3 regions of the Alteromonas sp. G5_S2_22_S1 genome follow, and region 1 is predicted to be linked to each of the others. Evidence: predicted binding sites of a transcription regulator. Region 1 holds the regulator's gene; each other region holds the start of a gene.
What was found. Region 1 encodes FNR, which switches genes on or off when oxygen is low (the NO sensors DNR and NnrR bind a similar motif). Its sites were predicted from a motif close to TTGATCTAGATCAA; they were not measured.
Positions count from the first base shown of each region.

Region 2: the regulator FNR is predicted to act here: its motif matches at 1,869-1,882, upstream of ccoG (cytochrome c oxidase accessory protein CcoG).
Region 3: the regulator FNR is predicted to act here: its motif matches at 2,451-2,464, upstream of ACTRWF_RS14240 (GbsR/MarR family transcriptional regulator).

Region 1 is NZ_JBQKUJ010000005.1:16,377-23,740, forward strand. Features, by position in the region: gene ACTRWF_RS07240 (patatin-like phospholipase family protein) at 1-851, opposite strand, end outside; gene ttcA (tRNA 2-thiocytidine(32) synthetase TtcA) at 852-1,805, opposite strand; gene uspE (universal stress protein UspE) at 1,920-2,843, opposite strand; gene fnr (fumarate/nitrate reduction transcriptional regulator Fnr) at 3,100-3,840, opposite strand; gene ACTRWF_RS07260 (urease accessory protein UreH domain-containing protein) at 3,886-4,545, opposite strand; gene ccoS (cbb3-type cytochrome oxidase assembly protein CcoS) at 4,532-4,762, opposite strand; gene ACTRWF_RS07270 (heavy metal translocating P-type ATPase metal-binding domain-containing protein) at 4,764-7,154, opposite strand; gene ACTRWF_RS07275 (FixH family protein) at 7,154-7,364, opposite strand, start outside.
Region 2 is NZ_JBQKUJ010000002.1:123,001-130,364, forward strand. Features, by position in the region: gene ACTRWF_RS02755 (serine/threonine protein kinase) at 1-377, opposite strand, end outside; gene ccoG (cytochrome c oxidase accessory protein CcoG) at 374-1,804, opposite strand; gene ACTRWF_RS02765 (hypothetical protein) at 2,242-2,613, shown strand; gene ACTRWF_RS02770 (DUF3016 domain-containing protein) at 2,725-3,270, shown strand; gene ACTRWF_RS02775 (acyl-CoA dehydrogenase family protein) at 3,394-5,154, opposite strand; gene ACTRWF_RS02780 (SDR family NAD(P)-dependent oxidoreductase) at 5,406-6,212, shown strand; gene ACTRWF_RS02785 (amidohydrolase family protein) at 6,237-7,112, shown strand; gene ACTRWF_RS02790 (mandelate racemase/muconate lactonizing enzyme family protein) at 7,129-7,364, opposite strand, start outside.
Region 3 is NZ_JBQKUJ010000013.1:93,415-100,778, forward strand. Features, by position in the region: gene ACTRWF_RS14230 (cytochrome d ubiquinol oxidase subunit II) at 1-457, opposite strand, end outside; gene ACTRWF_RS14235 (cytochrome ubiquinol oxidase subunit I) at 469-1,842, opposite strand; gene ACTRWF_RS14240 (GbsR/MarR family transcriptional regulator) at 1,854-2,411, opposite strand; gene ACTRWF_RS14245 (ATP-binding protein) at 2,638-5,364, shown strand; gene ACTRWF_RS14250 (substrate-binding periplasmic protein) at 5,389-6,414, opposite strand; gene ACTRWF_RS14255 (M28 family metallopeptidase) at 6,574-7,364, opposite strand, start outside.

The sequences.
Region 1 (7,364 bases):
AGGATCTCTAATGAACTGCTCATCACGCTCATTATGCCCGGTGGGTTGCGCTTGTTTACCTTGACAGGAACTTCGGTAAACTCTTCTTCTACTTTATCGATAACATCTGCGGCAATACCTTCTTCGGTTTTAACGTTTTTGGCTGCATCGGCGTTAGGCTCTTCTTTATCCTCGATACTTTTATCATCTTGTTTACTGTCGGGGGAAAACCATTGACGCAATACGTTTTGGCTTTTGGTAAAAAAGTCTTCGGTCTTACGCTGATTTTCTTCGTGATCCTGTCTTAACTTTTCAAGGCGAAGAGGCCTAAAGTCGGCATTTAGGTTAACCGCGATGACAAAATCTGCGCCTAATTGACGGCACAAATTGACAGGAACAGGATTTACGACCGCACCGTCGACTAACCAACGGTCTCCATGAGCTACGGGCGCAAAGAGGGCAGGAATAGCGCAAGATGCTTGAATGGTATCGCCAATAGGACCTGAGTTAAACACCACTTCACGACCTGTGTATAAGTCAGTAGCCACGGTCGCAAAAGGTTTAAGCATATCTTCATAGCTAGATTCACAAAACTCGCTAGCAAGCTTGTCAAAAACCTTTTGTCCGCTAGCTATGCCACCACGCCTAAGCCCAACTCCCATAAGAGCAAGCACTTGCCAGTCGCTTAATGAACACGCCCACTCTTTTAAGCCTTCCAGCTTGCCACTTGCATAGGCAGCACCAACATAAGCGCCAATGGAGCAGCCGGCAACAACGTCTATTTTAACGCCCAGCTTTTCTAAGGCTTGAATGATACCTATATGGGTCCAGCCTCGTGCTGCACCAGCGCCTAACGCAAGTCCTATTTTCATCTATTTAGGTTCCACAATGTTTACCACTTCAATCGCGCTTTCTTCGGTTGCTAAAGCAGCGTTGCTGTTTGTGGTAAAAGAAGGTTGATCAAATCCAATGTCGCCATCTTCAACGGGGCCATCTTGGGTGGTAATACCTTTAAAATCGTACAAGTTGTTATCTACTAAGTGAGATGGCGCTACATTTTGAAGAGCGCTAAACATTGACTCTATTCGGCCCGGAAAGCGTTTGTTCCAGTCTTGAAGCATGGCTTTAATATTTTGTCTCTGTAAATTCTCTTGGGAACCGCATAGGTTGCAAGGAATAATAGGAAACTCTACGGCTTGTGAATATTTTACGATGTCTTTTTCTGTACAGTAGGCGAGCGGACGAATAACGATATGCTCGCCATTATCGCTGACTAGTTTTGGCGGCATGGACTTCAGCTTTCCGCCGTGAAACATATTTAGGAAAAAGGTTTCCAACATATCGTCACGGTGGTGACCAAGGGCTATTTTTGTTGCGCCGAGTTCTTTTGCGGTGCGATATAAAATACCGCGGCGCAGTCTTGAACAAAGTGAACAGGTGGTTTTACCTTCAGGAATTTTATCTTTAACAATAGAGTAGGTGTCTTCTTCTACAATTTTGTAATCAACACCAATACGCTCTAGATATTCAGGCAATACATGCTCAGGGAACCCTGGTTGCTTCTGGTCAAGGTTTACCGCAACTATGTCGAAGTGAATAGGCGCAATCTTCTTTAAAAACAACAAAATGTCCAGCATGGTGTAACTATCTTTACCGCCAGATAAACACACCATGACTTTGTCATTGTTTTCAATCATACCGAAATCGCCTATGGCTTTACCCACATTGCGGCGAAGGCGCTTCTGAAGTTTGTTGAAGTTGTACTTTTGCTTACTTTGCGCTGCGTTTAGTACCGACGCATCAGCACTGCTTGTGCCTAAACTCATAATTAACTAGCTTGGTTCGTGATAAAGCAAGCATTATACAATAAAGGGCCTTTTCTAGACCATGCCTGTATTCTTAAATTTACGCATAAAAGGTTGCTCGTAAGGTTAATGGCATCACACACTTAACGGCGACTCGAATCCGTCTGGCTTGATAGCCAATACGTCACAATTTAGCTCATCAATAACATGCTCCGCCGTGTTCCCAATAAGCGCGGCAGAAAGACCAACACGGCCTACAGTGCCTATAATGACGAGTTCGGCGTCTAATGTCTTTGCCACTTGTGGAATGACTTTTTCAGGTAGCCCTTCTCTGACAACACATTTTTCATCTGCAATGCCGTACTTTAACGCATGGCTTTTCATTTCTTTCTTATGATGATTTTTTACCGCGTCATGATAGGTATCAGGGTCAAATTCGGGCACCTCGATAGCAATATTAAGTGGCGTAGAAGGGAAGCTATTGACTAAATTAACCTTACCTTTTAGCAAGGCCGCATAATCATTGGCGATAACGGTAATCTTGTCGTTAAGCGCAGCATGTTCTTCGTCTTCACTGCCGACGTTTACAGCGGCAATGATCTCGCCGCCTTCTGGCCAATCATGCTCTTTAACTAATAAAACGGGGCGCGGACACTTACGCATTAAATGCCAATCGGTAGGTGTAAAAATAACGGAAGCCAGGTCGTCATGCTTTTTAGTGGCTTTTACAACAAGGTCAATTTGATTCTTAAGTGTGTAATAGATAATCGATTCGTAGGCACGATTGTTCCATTCAACCACGATGTCAGTTTCACCGAAGCCTTGTTCTTTAAGCTGCCCAGAGAGCCATTTAGCATGCTCATTGGTAACAGCATCTCGCATGGCTTCTCGCTCATCTGGACTTAACATAGTGGTCATATCATAAGACAAGTCGTAAACCACCATAATCGCAGTTACAGAGGCCCCGGTCTTTGATGCTAATTCATAAGCGCGACTTAACGCGGGCTGGTTATCTCGCTCGGCATCGACTACCGCAAGGATTCGTTTACACTCAATCATAACTCCCCCTAATACGAAGTTTGGTCGTGGCTGTGTGAACGGTAACGTTCAACAGTAACTCTTACTAACTATAAACGACAATGTGGAAAACGTAAGTTGTTTTAGATCAAGTATTTTATATTGCAAGGCAAGCAACAATGTATAGTGACTGCGGCATTGGCACTAATGGGTAAAAAAGGTTTTGGAAGTAGGATTATAAAGCGCGCTGAATGCGCGCTTTTAGGAAGATAACACTATTTAACCGAGTTAGACCACGTTAGCCGTTACACACTATACTCGGGCCGTTAAGCACTTCTAGCTTGGTATTAAGGCGTTCAAAGTCCACAATCGTAATAAGTTTACCATCAACTTTAATAATATCTTCTTTTTGGAAACGACTTAATAAGCGACTGATGGTCTCTATCGTTAAGCCAAGATAGTTACCTATCTCGTTACGCGTCATCGTAAGGTGAAATTCTCTGTGTGAAAAACCGCGTTCTTCAAAACGCTGAGATAAATGAGAGATAAAATACAAAAGGCGTTCTTCAGCCGTGCGTTTGTTGAGAAGCATTATCAAATCGTGATCATGTTTAATCTCTGCACTCATAAAGCTCATAATTTGATGGCGTAATTTAGGAAACTGCATCGACATTTCGTCAAGCGTTTCGTAGGGCAACTCGCACACCATGGCGGTTTCTAGAGCCATTGTGTAACTTTGGTGCTTGTTTTCTCGAAGGGCATCAAAGCCAATGATGTCACCGGGAAAGTGAAACCCCGTTATTTGCTCTTCACCTTCAGAGTTAGTCACAAACGATTTAAATGACCCGGTTCTTACTGCATATAACGACTCAAACTTATCGCCGGTTTGAACAAGGGTATCACCTTTATGAAGGGGCTTTTTGCGCTCTATGATATCGTCGAGAGACTCTATTTCTGTCTTATTCAATGCAACAGGTAAACAGAGGTGACTGAAACTACAGTTCTGACAATGTATTGAAAATTCGCTTCCTTTGCTCATAAGACTGACTCTCTTAATGTACACATGATTATAGTACACGCATTTTCACATGAATGCGCCATAAATTAGATAAGTGGCATATATGGCCATTATCACAGCTATGACTTGTCTCACATAGCTGTGCTGAAAGCTTTGAACAAGATACTGGCTACCGGCACTTGCGGCTAACAATGTGGGTAACGTTCCCAAACCGAAGAAAAACATAATGCCAGCGCCTTGCAATGCATTACCCGCTGCCAGAGACCAGGTTAGCGTTGAATAGACCAATCCACATGGTAGCCAGCCCCATACAAAGCCGTAGGGAACCGCGCTTAACGGCGTTTTGAAAGGAAGAAATCGTTTTGATAAAGGCTGAAGCTTTGCAAACAGGCCTTTGCCCGCGTTTTCTAAGACCGATAAACCCGTCCACCATTTCCCTAAGTAACAAGCGAGTAAAAGCAACATGATGCCGCTTAGAAGAGAGAGGGCATAATTAGCAAGCGGTACGAAGTCAGCAGCTATTTTTCCAAGCGCACCGGTAATGGCCCCTGCTAGTGTATAGCTAGTAATGCGTCCCATGTTGTAGGCGAGGGTGTAGGGCAATACCGATGCCCCCTTTGGCGATACCACTCTAAGCGCTGCAACAATACCGCCGCACATGCCTACACAATGTACGCCTCCTGCTAAACCTATAAGAAAGGCAGAAAAGTAATTAATCCCGTCCATTATCTTCTTGGCTTTTTGCTGCCTTATCTTCTTGTATTTGTTTGCGCTGTTCGGCCAGTTTTTTCTCTTCTGGCGATAAGTCATCGTCAAAAAGAATGCTATAGCCTTGGCGGTCTAAATCCTCGAACTGATTGGTTTTTACCGCCCAAAAGAAAATGACAATAGCGACTGCCACAATAATGATGGCGATAGGAATTAATACGTAAATAATACTCATGCTATTTGCTCAAAAGTCGCGTTGAGTTTGTAACTACAATGATACTGCTTAATGACATACCCACAACCGCCATCCATGGAGAAAGTAAACCAGACACGGCGAAAGGCAATATTAAAAGGTTGTATCCCACAGCCCAGCCGATGTTTTGTCTTATTTTCTGTTTCACTTGATGTGAGGTTTTAATTAGCGCTGGTACAGATAACAGTTGATCGCCCAGCAATATAACGTCAGCAGCCGTTTTGGCAACGTCCGTTGCGTTACCCACTGCAATGGCAACATCTGCACTGGCAAGTACAGGTGCATCGTTAATGCCGTCGCCCATCATCATTACTTTGGCTCCCCCTTGCTGCATTTGCTGAACCGCTTCGTATTTTTGTTCAGGTGTTAAGCCGCCTTTCGCCGTTTTTATGGGCAAAGGCGCGGTTAGCGTATCAACGTTTTGTTGGGTGTCACCACTTAATACCGCAAGGGTATGGCTTTGCGACAAGATATCTAGAGTTTCATGGGTATCGTCACGAAGGGTGTCACGTACTTCAAAAGCAGCAATGATTTGCCCTTTTACTGTTAAAAATACATTGGCTGATGGGTAAGTATCTGATGATGGTAAGTTAGCCAGGCTAAATGCGGCAGAGCCCATTGAAAAATGTGTATCATTGATTACACCGCTAATGCCACCCCCAGGCGTTACGGTAAAATTATCCACCTTGTGTGATACCTTACCGTTAAAGGCCTTCGCGATTGGGTGTTCGGAACGAGCTTCAAGCGCGCAGGCTATCGCCATAGCGCTTTCGCTATCAATTCCGTCAGCAAACCACGCATTGGAAATCGTAAACTTGCCTTGAGTCAGGGTGCCGGTTTTATCCAATGCTATGGTGTCGATATTAGTGATCTGCTCGAGGGCGTCGGCGCGTTTTAGCAAAATGCCTTGGCGGTTTAATTTCGCCATAGCGCAGGTTAGCGCTGAAGGCGTGGCTAAACCTAACGCGCAAGGACAGGTTGCTACCAGCACAGATATAGTGATCCAAAAGGCATCGTCACTGCCGTTTACGTACCAAAACCCGTAAGTTAACGCTGAGATAACCAGTACGGCGCTCACGAAATAACGGGAAAAGTTATCGGCTAATTGTGCCGCTTTAGGCTTACTCGCCATAGCGCTTGCCTGAAGGCGGACAATTTGATTTACCAACGCATTTTTAAGTGTCTGAGTAACTTTTACCGTTAATGTGCCGTCCTGACAAACAGTACCGCCATAAACGGTGCTATTGGCTGACTTTCGCACCGGATTGAATTCGCCGGTAAGCATCGACTCGTCAACGGCAGCGCTCCCTTGTGTTACCAAACCGTCTATGGGAATGGTTTCCCCTGGCTTAACCAGTACAATGTCATCTATTTTTAACTGCTTTGCTAAACATTCTGTTACGCTGTCGTTAGCTTCTAGCTTAGTGGCAGACACAGGCACGTATTGCATCATATTGGCGGATATTTGCGCAGCACGTTGACGGCTGCGATGCTCTAAAAAGCGACTGAGTAGCAACAAAAAGATGAACATACAGATCGATTCGAAATACACTTCACCTTGCTCTAGTACCGTAGAGCGAATTCCCGCAATATAGGTGCCGAAAATAGCCAGTGAGACCGGCACATCCATATTAACTGTTCTTGCACTTAGGGCTTTTGCTGCGCCTACATAAAACGTACTGCCTGAATAAAGCACTACAGGGGTGGTAAGTGTCAGGGCTACCCAGTAGAAATACTGACGAGTTTCAAGTTCTATAGCCCCGAACCAGTCGAAATAAAGCCCGGTCATTAGCATCATCACCTGCATAGTCATGATGCCGGCAAGCCCCAGTTTTTTTAAAAATGTTTTTTGTTCTCGCTTATAGCTGGCTTCGTGTTCATCGGGGTGGAAAGGCGAGCCAACGTAGCCGATTCGTTTGAGCGTAGAAAGAATTTGGCTAAGTTTGATTTGAAATGGAGACCAAGTAACCAGTGCGCGGCGCTCTTGTACGTTGACCGCCACTTGCTTTATGCCTTCTACCTTAGACAGCTGCTTTTCAATAAGCCAGCCACAAGCAGCACACGTAATACCCTCAAGGGTCAGTTGAATTTGTTTATCTTGACCTTCCTCGAACACAAATTCTTCTTGCAGTGACGGGTCGTCATAAACTTTTGATTTATCGAGGGTCTCAAGAATCCCATCGTCAGATTTTTGCGCAGGCTCAGTTCTGAATTGATAGTAGTCTTCAAGCCCGTTGTCTACGATTGCTTCGGCAACAGCTAAGCAGCCTGGGCAGCACATATCGCGCTGCTGACCTAGAATAACTGTATTAAACTTTCCTTCCTCGTGACTCGCAATGGGCAGGCCACAGTGATAACAGTCGTGCGTGGCCATTATGGATTGAATTTCATTTTGCCAGCGTGGGGAAGGTAGAGGATATTTTGAATTTTCCAGCTATCGTCAATAGGCGTAAGTGAGACCCGCCACTTGCCGTCGAGGCTTTCTTCAACATACCCTCGGTAGATACCACTAGCATCGCGGCTAAGTAGTACGCTGACATCACGCTCTTCAAGCGTTACATGATAGAAGTTAAGTTTCACCGCA
Region 2 (7,364 bases), on a different contig from region 1:
CACTCGAGTTGGTCAAGGTTATCATTTTCAAATTGTCTGCCGCCAACAGAGGGAAACAGCGCAAAGCGGTAGTCGGTCTCACCTACTTTGTGATGGTGCAACGTACTGCCGTTTATGGCAATAGGCGCGGCCAAGGGAATTTCATTCTCTATAAGTTCTTGAGCAAACTCATGCTCTTCGCTGATTTGAGTGTCGCTCCAGCGGCCTGGGCGATAGAACTTGGCAACGTAACGCTTGCCATCTTCGGCAAGAAATTGGTAAACCCGGTTTTCATAGCTGTTAAGCGCTAACAAGCCGCTTTGAAGAAAAATGCCCTGGCTTTCCAGGGCATCTAATATGGTATCTGGGCTAAGCCCAGAGAAAGAAAAATCTGTCATCGATAAAGGAACTTCGTTGGTTCATCAACCGTAACCGTTTCTCCATCAATTGTGGTGGTTACACTGATAAAAATATCGGTAACCGTATCTTCCAGATTATAGGCGTCGGTTGCAACTGAAATCGGTGTGCTGTAAACCGCACCACCGACAACCGTAACCGTTTGCTCACCTATGTATTCGTAATCAGGTAGCCCTTTCACTGCAATAGTGTAGGTTTGGGTTTGCTGAGTTTTATTTAAAACCTTAATGGTATATACGTTTTCTATCAGGCCTTCATTGGTTTCACGGTATAGCGAGTTTCTGTCGCGAATAATGTCCACCTCGGTGGGGCTTCGCGTCCAAATGTTGGCAAATAGTAAGCCTGTCATAACGATAAGCACTACAAAATAGCCAATCAGCTTAGGGCGTAAAACGTGCGTTTTACCGCCGGCCAGTTCTTCTTCTGACGTAAAACTAATCAGGCCTTTGGGGTAACCCATTTTATCCATAACGCCGTTACAGGCATCGACACAGGCACCACAGTTAATGCACTCGTATTGAAGGCCGTTACGAATATCAATGCCAGTGGGGCACACTTGTACGCACAGGTTGCAATCAATGCAATCGCCTAAGCCTTTCTCTTTTACCTGCTCGTGACTAAGTTTCCGGGGGCGCGGCCCGCGCTGCTCACCTCGATTTGCGTCGTAAGATACAGTGAAGGTATCTTTGTCGAACATGGCTGACTGGAAGCGGGCATAAGGGCAGATATGAGTACACATGATTTCTCGCATATAACCCGCGTTACCATAGGTACAGACTGCAAAGAAAATAACCGAAAAGCCCGCCCAAAAGCTTGTGTCAAAGGTAGCAAAGTCAATAAATAAGGCACCAATGGGGGTAAAGTAACCCACAAAAGTTAAGGCAGTAAGCAAGGCAACTAATACCCACGCTGTGTGTTTGGCTGTTTTCCTTAGAAATTTATCTACGTCCATTTTACGCGCATCAAGCGCTATGCGCTTATTGCGTGGGCCTTCGAATTTCTCTTCAAACCACGTGTAGATATAAACCCACGTGGTTTGTGGGCACATAAAGCCACACCACACTCGCCCTGCAAAGGTTGTCACAAAGAAAAGTGCAAAGGCCGAAACAATGAATATATAGGCTAATAAAGTAAGGTCTTGAGGCCATAAAGTAAGCGAGAAAATAGTAAACCGCTGCTCACCAATATCTAGTAGAACCGCCTGGTGGCCGTTGTATTGAATCCATGGAATAACGGCAAACAAGGCCAAAAAGAAAAGGCCAAAGAAACGTCTGAAGGTTTCAAGAGGCCCCTGAACGGCGCGCACATAAATACGGCTGCGTGAATCATGGCGCTTACCCTCTGCACCACCTTTCGGCTTATGCACTTTTACCGGCGTAACGGTCTTTACCGGTATTTTTTCATTCATAGCTTAACCTTATGTAGATGTAGCGAACTGCCTGCGCAGTATAACTGCGATCTCAACATCGTATTTAATATAGATCAATAATGGGGCGTATGATCTAACTTTTAGGACTTTCAGTCAATACTGAAAGTTTAGAAATTTCACGAATGACATAGCGTAACGCGTTGATTTCTCGTTTAAGCGTAAACACTTTTATACAGCTCGTGAAAATCGTTCTAGATGCGTACTACTATACATGAGTATAGATTGTCGTATTTACAGATAAACCCGTAAGCCATTAATATCGGCGACAATATTATGGTCAAATACTGTCTAAATCATGTACATTAGACTTACTCTAAAATGGAATTTGGCAAAAAGAAGTTAGGTGATCTGTTTTTAAGTTGTGTGTAACTTGAAGCTATTTGTTTAAAACGTGCGTCAACGTTAACTGGGAAGTTATGTTAAGGTTCTTTATTATCGCGGCTGAAATAATCGTTCTGGTTTTGGTACTGCGATCCCCGTTTGTTCAGTACCACTTTGAGGATATCCAACACTCAGTGTCAGATTGGCTTGTGGCTTTTTCTACCTTGCCAGAACGCAAAGAGTTAGGAAGCCTGCAGGATAAAATTAATATTGAGTTAAGCCCGCTGAAGCCCTATCAGCAAACCTACGTGAAGCAAATAACGGTTAGCAGTGCCAGTGTGAAGCGCTTCTACCTTACCTATTGTGAAAATGACGACATAAACCCAAATTTTACGGGAACTAAACGCGCTCAACTTTGCCTAATCATCAAGCAGTCACCGGTTATGCAGGTCGCCAAGCAAAACTAACCTAAGTTTAACTCTGTAGGTGTGTAGTGCGCAGGGCGATTATAGTTCGGACAAACTATTTTTAAAGCTTGCTAACTTATGGTCGAATCGACTGAATTTAGGAGCATAAAAGTGAATAAACTACGTACTTTTTCTTGTTTGAGTTGCGCCGCAGCAGTAGGTTTACTAGCGGCTCTTGCTCCCTCCCAGGCAGCGGAAGTCAACATTACGTGGGAAGAGCCTGAATCTTACAGCGATGTAAGGCCAACCAATGAATCGCGCAAACGTTTTCGCGAACGCACGTTAGAAGAGCTTGAGTCCCATATTGCAGAGCTAGCGAGTAGCTTACCGGAATCACAAGTGCTCTCTATGACAGTGACTAATGTAGACCTTGCCGGACAGGTATGGCCGAGCCAGTTTGTCGGCTTTGGCTCAGGTGCGGGAAGCGACGTTCGCATTATCAAACGCATCGATATACCGCGCATGACCTTTAGCTACACGTTAGCCAGCGAAGATGGCAAGGTGATTTTAAGTGCAAAAGATGTGAAGCTTAAAGATATGGATTTTATGGAGTCGAATATTCGTCGCAACCGAACAGAGTCCTTATCTTATGAGAAAGCCATGTTGAATGACTGGTTTTCCGATACTTTTTCTACGCAAGTTGCCGCAACGAATTAGGGCAGCTGCAGAGCATATTGCAAGCAGAGACTTAAGGCAATAAAAAAGGTCACTTCAATGAAGTGACCTTTTTTGTGCCTTCGGCTTATCAGAAGTAGATAAGCCGAGCTTAGCTGTTATATTTTAAAGGTAATCAAACTCATTACCTGAAACGGCGAGGGTACTTTCTGGGCCTGCTTTATATGCGGCTTTGTGAGCATCGCGACGTACAAGAATTCTCTCCACGTAGAAATCACGAGTTTTCATCTTCGATGCCGCGAGCACTGCATTGCCGACATGCTGAGCTTTGTCAGCCATACTGTACCAAAGTACGCCAATGAGTGAATACGCGCTGTAAGCTAGATAATCGCAGGCTGCTGAAGCTGCCGTAGTCGCATCCATACCTAAGCAATCAGCAGAAGAGGCGCGCCAATCATCAAGGATGCCTTGCGCAAGATTTTTCGCTTCGCTGTCTTGTATATCGCCAACTAAAGCAGAGAATGCCTTATAGGTCGCTTCCATCATTTGACCACCGTCGCGGGTTAGCTTTCGGCCTATTAGGTCAAGCGCTTGAATGCCGTTAGTTCCTTCATAAAGCATAGCAATGCGCACATCACGCATAAGCTGCTCCATTCCCCACTCGCGAATAAAGCCGTGGCCACCGAACACTTGAACACCTAAGCTTGTGGTTTCAAGGCCCATATCGGTCATAAAGGCTTTACAGATTGGCGTTAAGAATTGCAGAATCTTCTCTGCATCTTCTTTTTCTTGCCCTTCACCGAGCTTCTCAACGTCCATAAACTTCGCATAAAAAAGCGAAAGGGCGCGGCAGCCTTCTATCAGAGACTTTTGAGTAAGCAGCATTCGAGCTACGTCAGGTTGAAAGACAATAGGGTCAGCTTTGCCGTCTGGATTTTGAATACCTTGAGGCGCGCGAGACTGCACACGTTCACGTGCATAAGTCAGGGCACCCTGGTAAGACGCTTCTGCAGCCCCTAAACCTTGAAGGCCCACTTGGAAGCGCGCGTCATTCATCATGGTGAACATACAGGCTAGACCTTGGTTTTCTTCACCCACCAAGTAACCTTTAGCGCCGTCAAAATTCATCACGCAAGTAGGGCTCGCTTTAATTCCCATTTTGTGTTCAATACTGCCCACGGACAGGGTGTTTGCTTCACCTGGTTCATTGTTCGCATCTGGCAGGAACTTAGGTACTAAGAAAAGACTTATTCCTTTTACCCCTTTGGGCGCATCGGGAAGGCGGGCAAGCACAAGGTGAATAACGTTCGAGCTCCAGTCTTGGTCTCCAGCCGTGATAAATATCTTGTTACCCGTGATCATATAGCTGCCGTCGCCTTGTGGCTCAGCTTTGGTACTAAGTAAACTGAGATCGGTTCCCGCATGAGGCTCGGTAAGGTTCATGGTACCTGTCCATTCACCGCTAATCAGTTTGGCAAGATAAATATCTTTAAGTTCTTTGCTAGCATGCTTGGTTACCGCAAGGGTAGCGCTTTCTGTAAGCATGGTGGTTAAACGCCAGCTTAGGTTTGCTGCATTTAGCATTTCGTGAACAGGCACAGCCATCGTGTAAGGTAGGTCTTGGCCATCATACTCGGCTACCCCTAGCATGGCGTTCCAGCCATTGGCTACGTATTCTTGATAGGCATCAGCGAAGCCTTTTGGCGTGGTTACTTTCCCGTCTTCTAACTTACAGCCTTCTTCATCGCCTTCACGGTTTAAAGGGGCAACTACATCTAATGCAAACTTGGCACCTTGAGCAATAATTTCATTCGCCAATTCGCTATCAAAATCGGCTATGCCAAGCTTTTGGTAGTGGGCATCAAGTCCAAGCCAATCTTTTAATAAAAACTGAAAATCAGTTGTTGGGGCATGGTACAGAGGCATGGATGACTCCTTTTTCAAACAAGTGTTTTAATTTTGCCTATTATAGTCACAAAAAGCGTAGTCGGAATAGCCCGTTAAAGGAAAGTTAATAATAAATTTGTATTATGTTTGTAGCAGTGAATGTAAGAGGTGTCAGGGAGAATAAAGAGGGCATACGTGCTTGCGCTAAGTTAGCTTGCATTTCTAATTGGCACTGGCATGCTTAGGCGAACTTTATTAAATGCAACAAAAAGAGCGTGGTACACAACGACATGTCATCACAAGATGTAACTTCAAGCGCGGTTGAGAGCACTGATAATGGAACGTATAAACACGCCACACGTCCTGTGTGTATTGTAACAGGCGGAAGCTTGGGGATAGGGCATGCGGTATGTAAGCTTTTTAGTGAAAATGGCTACCAGGTGATTAATCTTGATATCAGAGACTTTGAACACGCGCTACCTAACACAACGTGGAAGCCCTGCGACGTAAGCGTGGTTAGCAACGTGGAAGCGGCAATTGCCGAGGTCTTGATAACGTATAAGCGTATTGACGCACTAGTGTGCAATGCGGGAATGCACGTTTCTGCCACTATCGAAGATACTGACGAAGCCTTGCTTGATAAGGTACTCAATCTTAATGTGAAAGGCGCCTACGCCGCTATTAAGTCTTGTTTACCTACCATGAAAGACCAGCGAAACGGTGCCATTGTGGTAATGGGGTCCGATCAATCTTTTGTTGGAAAGCGTAATTCATTTGCCTATGGGTTAACAAAGTCAGCACTCGCGTCGATAGCTAAAACTACAGCACTGGATTATGCGAGCTTTAATATTCGAGCGAACGCGGTTTGCCCCGGCACAATTGAAACGCCCCTTTTTCACAATGCTATCGATAACTATGTATCACGCTCTGGCGCTGATAAAAACGAGGTGGTGGCAGAAGAAGCCGCTGCGCAGCCCATCGGTCGCTTAGGTCAGCCAGAAGATGTGGCCGAGCTCACCTATTTCTTGTGTAGTGATAAAGCGTCGTTTATTACAGGAAGTTTGTACGCGGTCGATGGCGGCTACACAGCGCAATAATAACTAACAAGAGGTAAGGTAAACGTGAGCGCTGCAACACATTCTTGGATTGACCCACATGTTCATTTATTTGGTTTACAAGAAGGCGATTACCACTGGTTAAAGCCGAACAACCCGCCGTTTTGGCCAGATAAAGATGTCATCGCAAAAAGCACTTACGAGCATCATTTACGTCGCGCTTCAAAGGGCAAGCTTACAGGGTTTGTTCACATTGAAGCGGGGTTTGACAACGAACGCCCTTGGCGAGAAATCGATTTTCTAATGCGCCATTGCTCACTGCCTTTTCGTTCTATTGCGAGTATAGATTTAACCTCTATGCGCGCTGGCAGCCTCATTGATACGTTGAAAAACTACGGTTCGGTTTGCGGCCTTCGCCATATATTAGACGAAAACGCCCACGCGCTTTTGACCTCACCAAAGGTAAAGTGGGGGTTAGGGTATATGGCTGCCCAAGGGTTAAGCTTTGAAGCTCAGTTTAACTTGGCCGGTAGGGGCGCTGTAAAAGCGCTACTTGCCATACTTGAAACCTACCCTAGGTTACGGGTAGCCATTAACCATAGCGCAGTGGCGCCTGTTGAACTCAATAGCTTGGCATTTAAGCATTGGCAGCAGAATATTCACCACTTAAGTGAAACCAAGCAGGTAATATTTAAGTTCTCTGGGCTAGAAATGCAAAACCGCAACTGGCAGTGGCGGCGTGCCCAACCTCTTTTTAATTCGCTAGTTAATACGGTAGGCGTGGCGCAGTTAATGTTTGCAAGCAACTATCCACTTTGTCAGTGGCGCATGCCCTATGAAGCACTGTGGCAAGGCTTTCTTAATATGACAGCGCCGCTTTGTGAACATCAAAAGGCGGCGCTATTTTCATTAAACGCTAAGCAATGGTACGGCCTCGCTTAGCTATTAAAGGTAACACTTATTTCAGTGCGGTTACCGTCATGTAAGGCGAGCGATAAACTACCTCGTCATTAAGGTCGATACCAATTCCCGGTGTGTCAGGCGCCTCTATAAAACCGTTTACTGGCTGAGGGTCTTGAATACATAACTCTCGGTTCCAGTCTTTAATCGCGTAAGTGTGGTGTTCGTGAATTAAGAAGTTTGGAATTGCCGTTTCTAAATGAAGGCTTGCGGCCGTAGCTACCGGCCCGCCAC
Region 3 (7,364 bases), on a different contig from region 1:
CTTGCGCCCATATATCAGTGCGAAGCCCGGTCACGTAAATACCCAGCATATAACCTTGAGCAAGAGTGGTTAGTAACGAACCGTATTTGAACACCAAGTCCCATTTACGTTTTTTAACCTGCACCACTTTTGCTCGAAAGTCGAACGCAACCCCGCGCAGTATTAAGCCTAGCAGCATAAATGTGGCCGGTAGGTACAAGGTTTGTAGAAACTCGCTATGTGCTTCAGGAAAGGCAATTAAGAGCAATCCAATAGCGAGCACCAACCATGTTTCATTCGCATCCCAATAGGGCCCAATAGACGCTATCATATCATCGCGAAACGCCTCGGTACGAGGCGGGATTAATACGCCCACGCCCAAATCATAGCCGTCCAAAATGGCATACAGCATTACCGATAGCCCAAGAAGACCCACGTAAATATTACCAAGCATTTCAGCTGATACATCCTCAAACATAATGGCTCTCCCTAAACCGTACTAGGATCGGGTTCGCTGGGCTGCATTTTTGCTTTAGCCACTTCCCGTTCCTCAGTAGTAATTTCTTCAATTTCTACGGCTCTTCTACACATCAGCATTAAGGTTCCCATGTATGCTATTAGCAAGACCGTATAAATAACCAAGTACAGCGTAAACGATAGGGCAATATTACCAGGCGGTAGCTGGGTTACCGCATCAGCGGTTTTCAATACGCCGCTGACTAAGTAAGGTTGCCTTCCAATCTCGGTCACGTACCAACCGGCAAGGGTCGCTATCCAACCGCTAAACGCCATGCCCGCAAACGTGCGCTTAAGCCACAGAGGAAACGCTTTATTGCGCATAAGATAAAGACTACCCAGCCACGAGACAGCAAGCATCAACATGCCCATGCCCACCATGACTCTAAAACCAAAAAATACAGGGGCAACTGGCGGATGCTCTCCCTCGAACTCATTAAGCCCTTTAATCTCGCCTTTAAGCTCGTGAGTAAGAATCAAACTTGCGCCATAAGGAATGGGAATTTCAAAATGGTTCTCTTTGCTTTCCTCATCGGGTATGGCGAAAAGTAGCAAGGGGGCACCTTCAGTGGTTTCCCAAAGCCCTTCCATTGCCGCTACTTTTTGCGGTTGATGTTCAAGGGTATTTAAACCGTGCATGTCGCCTGCAAATATTTGTAGCGGAATTAACACTGCTGCTGTGTAAGTTGCTGTCTTAAGCGCAAGTTTAGGGGCTAATTTGTCGTCACCTTTTAACATGCGATAAGCAGACAAGCCGGCAATTAAGAAACTAGCGGTTAGGCCCGATGCCAACATCATGTGTACAAAGCGGTAGGGGAAAGAGGGGTTGAAGATAATTTCTTTCCAGTTTGTGGCATACACAACGCCATCAACTACCTCGAAGCCTTGTGGAGTTTGCATCCAGCTATTTAGTGCTAATATCCAAAACGCTGAAGTTGTGGTGCCAAGCGCTACGATAAGAGTAGATGCAGTATGTAACCAATTGGGCACCCGACGTATGCCAAATAGCATAATGCCAAGAAAAGTAGCTTCTAAGAAAAAGGCGGTAAGTACCTCGTAGCCTAACAGGGGGCCTGCCACATTGCCGACTTTTTCCATAAAGCCTGGCCAGTTAGTACCAAACTGAAATGACATGGTAACGCCGCTTACTACGCCTAAGGCGAAGCTTAGCGCAAAAACACGTACCCAAAAACGATACATACGCATCCATACAGGATGACCTGAAATGTTAGAGCGCAGTTTGAAGTAAAATAAAAACCATCCCATTGCCATAGTGATGGTTGGAAATAAAATATGGAAACTAATATTTAACGCAAATTGTAAACGAGACAGCAAGAATGCATCCACAGAGAGCCCCCTTAGTTAACGCTGTTTTTTCCCGGAAGAAGCTTGTCCTTAAGCTCAAGCATACGGCCTACGCCAGAACCTAGCTTCATCAGCGTGTTAAGCTTTTCAGGTCCAAGATTTTGAAGCTCTTCGGACCATGCCGTAATTGATTCGAGTAAATCGTGAATTTCGTTCAGTTTATGTTGAGCGTTTGCTTCTTTTTCATTGGCAGGTGCATCAAGTAACAAATCCCGAAGTAAGCTCATGGTTGGATCTATCTCTCGCTTCCTGCGCTCTTCAAATACCCGGTTAGCCAATGTCCAGATATCACCTGCAGGCACAAAAAACTCTTTCCTTTCGCCTGGAACATGGTGCTGCTTAACCAAACGCCACGACTGAAGCTCTTTTAAGCCCATACTTGTATTGCCTCTGGAGATATTCAGCGCATCAGCAATCTCCTGTGCCGAAATTGGCTCTTCATTAAGAACAATAAGAGCAAGTATTTGCCCCACCGTTCTATTAAAACCCCAGCGACTTCCCATTTCGCCAAAGTGCATAACAGCAGAAGTAATTAAAGGCGTCATCTTCATTTTTATATTCCAGAAGTTTCAGAATTTACTGAAAGTTTATTGCGCCAGATCAAAAAATACAAGTTTTATTTGGCTCTGTTAGCTTTTTTTAATTCACAGATTAGTGTTTCTTAATTAGGCGAGTTTCTTCGATATTGAATGATTTTTTCTTGGTAAGTTGTTATCGTGACAACGTTCAACACTCCAACCATGAAAGCACGCTTTCTTTATTTCTCGGCGTAAGGTAATGCATCAAAATCACATTTCTCAGTCTTCACTTCAAAACTGCGAAGACGAAGCTATTCATCTTATCGAAAGCGTTCAAAGTTTCGGTTACGTAATCGCGATAAATCCCGATACCAAAAAAGTACAAGTATTCAGTGAGAACATAAAAGATTTATTCAAAGTAGAGATTGTTGCAGGTGAAACGCTTGTTACCGAACTCATTGATATTCCTTCTCCGGATGCGCCCACGTTTAAAACTATTCACAATGCGTTAAAAGGCGAAAGTGTTCGCCATGCTTATCAGTGGAAGTTTGCAAAAAATGCATTGTGGCTTGATAACTGGGAAAAAGAGGGCAGCGGTGTAGCCTTCGACTCTAACGGGCTATTAGTGATAGAGCTAGAGCCAACACCACAGCTAAGTTATGAGGCCGCGCAGCAGTGGGTGCCGATGGATGTTGACATTCGCGCGCTACTACCTAACGTCGACGATAAAGAGTCGATTGGCGATGTTGCAGATGCAATAGCGAAGGTATTTAAACAGTATATCGGCTTCGACTCGGTGATGGTTTATCAATTTGATGATGCATATTGCGGGGAGGTCATAGGTGAAGCCTGTGAGTCAATTTCTCGTTCATTTAAGGGGTTAAAGTTTCCTGCCTCTGACATTCCTAAACAAGCGCGCGAACTCTATCTGAAAAACCGGGTGCGATGTGTATTTGATGTCGAGGAGCAGCCTACACCATTGCAACCCTCAATACTCGAAGCCGAGCGCCCGCCATTAGATTTGTCTATGTCCATGGTGAGGTCTGTCTCTCCTGTTCATATCGAATACTTAAAAAATATGGGCATACGCTCTTCATTTTCTGTGTCGTTAGTATTTGAGGGTAAACTATGGGGCTTGCTAGCATGTCACAACAGTGAGCCTAAGTACATCGATCAAAAGAAACGCTTAGTGTGTGAGTCCCTTGGACACCTTTATGCTTGGCAAATGCACACCAAAGCACTTCACACTAGAAAAGAGCAGTTCCAGATGCGCCAGCGAAAGCTGAACAATATCGTGCATCAACTTACATCTTACTCTAATCCGCTTGAGGCTATTTCTCAAAAAGAAACCGCTTTACTCGACGTGGCTGATGCCTGTGGTATGGCGGTAATTACGCCAACGGGTAATTACTATGTGGGTAAAACCCCGTCAGAGAAAACCCTTACGCAGCTACTCAATAAATACTCAATTATCGACTCTGAGCAGTCGTTAGCAGTAAATCGTTTAGCCAATGAAGTGTCGGATGGTTGTGCTTTAAATGGTATACGGGGTATGTATATCTCCTGCGTGTCGGCTAAGCTTGGGTACTTCACAGTGTGGTTCCGTGAACAGCGCGATAAAACAATTCGTTGGGCCGGTAAAGAAGCGGCGAAAAAAGACGTTGGAAAGTCGCTTACACCACGCAACTCTTTTGACATGTATTTGCAGAGTGTGGCTGATGAGTCAGTCGAATGGAGCGAAGATGACAAGCTAATTATAGAAGGGTTTGATCATCTATTTATTCCTTATGCGCTAAGCTTGAAAGCGTCATTGGACAAACAGATAAGTAAGCTAGAAGAGCTAGATAAAGCCAAAGATCAGTTTCTGGCGAGTATATCTCACGAGCTGCGCTCCCCGCTTAATTCTATTGTAGGTTGGACAGACTTAGCGCTAATGGATGTATCAAACGTCGATAGAATGACTGATGCATTAGGGGTGATTAAGCGTGCTGCTTCTACACAAGCTGCGCTTATCAATGACATTCTCGACTTATCACGCATTATTTCAGGCACGATGAAACTGAGCACCCATTCTTTGAATATCGCTTCTTCTATCTCAGAGGTTGCGAAATCGTTTGAAGCGGGGTTTGCCAGTAAGAATATTCAGCTATCTATTAGCTGTGAAGATGAGCATACTCAGATTTTAGGCGACAACTTACGTATTAAGCAGGTTATTAACAACCTATTGAGCAACGCGCTTAAATTTACTTCCAAAGGCGGTACGGTACACGTACGTGGTAGGAGGGAGCATTCCAATTATACTTTGCGTGTAAAAGATAATGGGAAAGGAATGACTCAGGAGCAGGTAGCCCATGTTTTTGAGCGCTTTTACCAAGGCAAAGACTCGCATAACAAGCACGGCTTGGGGCTAGGTTTATCAATTGTCAAAAGCTTGGTGGAGATGCACGGCGGCGAAATTCAAGTCCACAGTGATGGACCCAATACAGGCACCAGTTTCAACATTACGCTACCTATCGCTCCGTTAAGCTTGCACGATGATATCGTTGAAACCAAAAATACTGAAATTAGCGATTTGACTGAGTCACTGCGTTTAAATGGCCTTCGAATTTTGGTTGCCGAAGACGAACAGGACGCGCGCGACTTCATAAAACTATTTTTAGAATCTAATGGCGCTCGAGTAAACGTGGTGAAAAACGGGCTGCTGGCGTGGAAAGAGCTGAACGACATACCTGAAGCCTTCGACTTATTGCTTTCTGATATCGGTATGCCTGAATTGGACGGCTTGGGGTTGGTATTGAAAATGCGCGCTAGCCAAAATCCTGAAATTGCCAAGCTAAATGCTGTAGCGCTAACCGCCTATGCATATACATCAGACAGAGTTAAAGCGCTCAAAGCAGGCTTTAGCAACTATGTTTCTAAGCCAGTGGACGGGGAAGAGCTACTGACTATTTTAGAAATGTATATGCCCGAAACTTCCAATTTGTGACAAAGAAACATTCGCGAACAACCACTACCAGCGTTGCAATAACCGCTGGTAGGTGGTTTTGTCTAACTGCGACTCTTGCTTAACTGGGCTTTTCTGTATGTTAAGTGCAGCCTTAGCTTCATCAAATGAGTCAAAAACTTCACCATCAATGTAGAACACGCTGTCATCTGACGTAGGTTTACCGTCTAACGAATAGGCGGTGCTTAGTAAATCTGATGCCGCAGTAATACTACTGTGACCAATAAAGTCGGCCGCGCCGTCATTGTTTACGTCTTTTGTTAACCACGCGATGGCAAGAGGCTTGTTAAACTTACCGCTATCTTGCATTGCTAAAACGGTTTCATTAAATTGCTTCATCAAACGTTCTGCGTTTGCCACGTTTTTATTTATTGCTAACTGAAACCCCGTTTTAGCTAAAGACTTGGCCGAGTAATGTAAGGTTTCCTCGTTATCGTTTGCTAGTAAAATATTAAGCTCACGGGCAAGTAACTGCGTTGTAATAAGAAACGGTGCCCGGTCGTCCGCTAGTTGGCGGAAGGCGTCGAAGGTACTGGGGTTACGCGACCACTTTATGTTTTTAAGTAACCTAAATGAAGGCGTATTAGCAAAGCGATTTTCAATAGCTACCCGGTTATCTTTCAAGTGGGGGAATAACCTGACTTCTTCAACGTCGGGGCTCTTGCTGACAGCGTACAGGTAAATAGGCAGATAAATGTCAGAAAGTACCAAGTGGCTGGTGGTTTCCCCTAAATCTACAAAAGCGAATTCACCATCGACTTTGCCGGTAAGTACCGAACTGCCTAAAAATGCGCTGCGCATAACCCGTAGTTCAACATCAAGGTTAGCCTTTTGAAATATCGCTGCTAAGAGTGCATTAATTCTGGCGGGCTCTCCATCATCGCTGATATAGGTTTCAAAAGATGACGCGGCGAGCGTAAGGGGTGCTGCGTGAAGTGTAAAGGTGTGAGAAAAATAAAGCGCACAGCTAAGCCCTAGTGTACCTAAGGTTCGAGTAAAACGAGTAAACGGGAACGCGCTGAATTTACCCAAAAAAATCTCCCTACTGCCATTATGCATTTACTACACTGTAATGCAGTTAAGCACTTTATTCCAATAAAGAGATAAAGCTTTAAATTAACAAAACTTAAGCAGCATCAATATTTTGCATATTGAAGTGCTTAAGTTTCAGAACCCGAGCGTTAAGTGTGTTTATTCACCAAAACTTCCGGCTGGGCCCGGATACACTACCACGCTTTCAACGCCATCTTTGTTGACGCTGGCAACACCAAAGAAGTAGTTGTCTATAACAACATTCTCAAGCGTCGCTTCGGTTACGTTACCCACATATTTACTGTATTCCCACTGAGGTGCATCAGTATGACGCCAGTATATTTTATACCCTTTTAACTGCGGGTTTTGTTCGGTATCTAACGCATCCCATTTAAGGGTAGTAGAAGGCTGCACAGCGCCAGCAATTTCCACATTAGCGGGTGGGTTTGGAGCCCATGCCATGGCCGCAAGCGATACCGCATTAAGTCCTGTGAGTTTGGCTGCATAATCGAAGTTTACGCCGTCAAGGGTGTCGCCGTAGGCTATACCGTCTTCTACGCGCAGGTCCTGATGCTGACGGGTATAGTTTTCGTTGGTTTCCATAATACGAATACCCGGATAACCCAAATCGTTAAACGGGCGATGGTGGCCGCCACGGCCAAATCGGTCTAAGCGATAAATCACCATGGTATCTAAGTTCTCAATATACTTATCGGCAATTTTATCAATGTAGCGGGCAAGGTTACGGCTAGGCGAGTCAACTTCGCCGCCCGTGAAGCGACGCATGCGCGCTTCTTTTTCTGTTTCAGTTACGCGAGTACCTTCAGCAAAAATACGGGCAGTGGTGTTATTAATTACACCGTTTACCCCTTCGATATTGCCAATCATGTCGTTATTTAGCACGGCTTTAATTCGCCAGCCGTCTTCTTTGGCTTGCTTCGCCATGATGC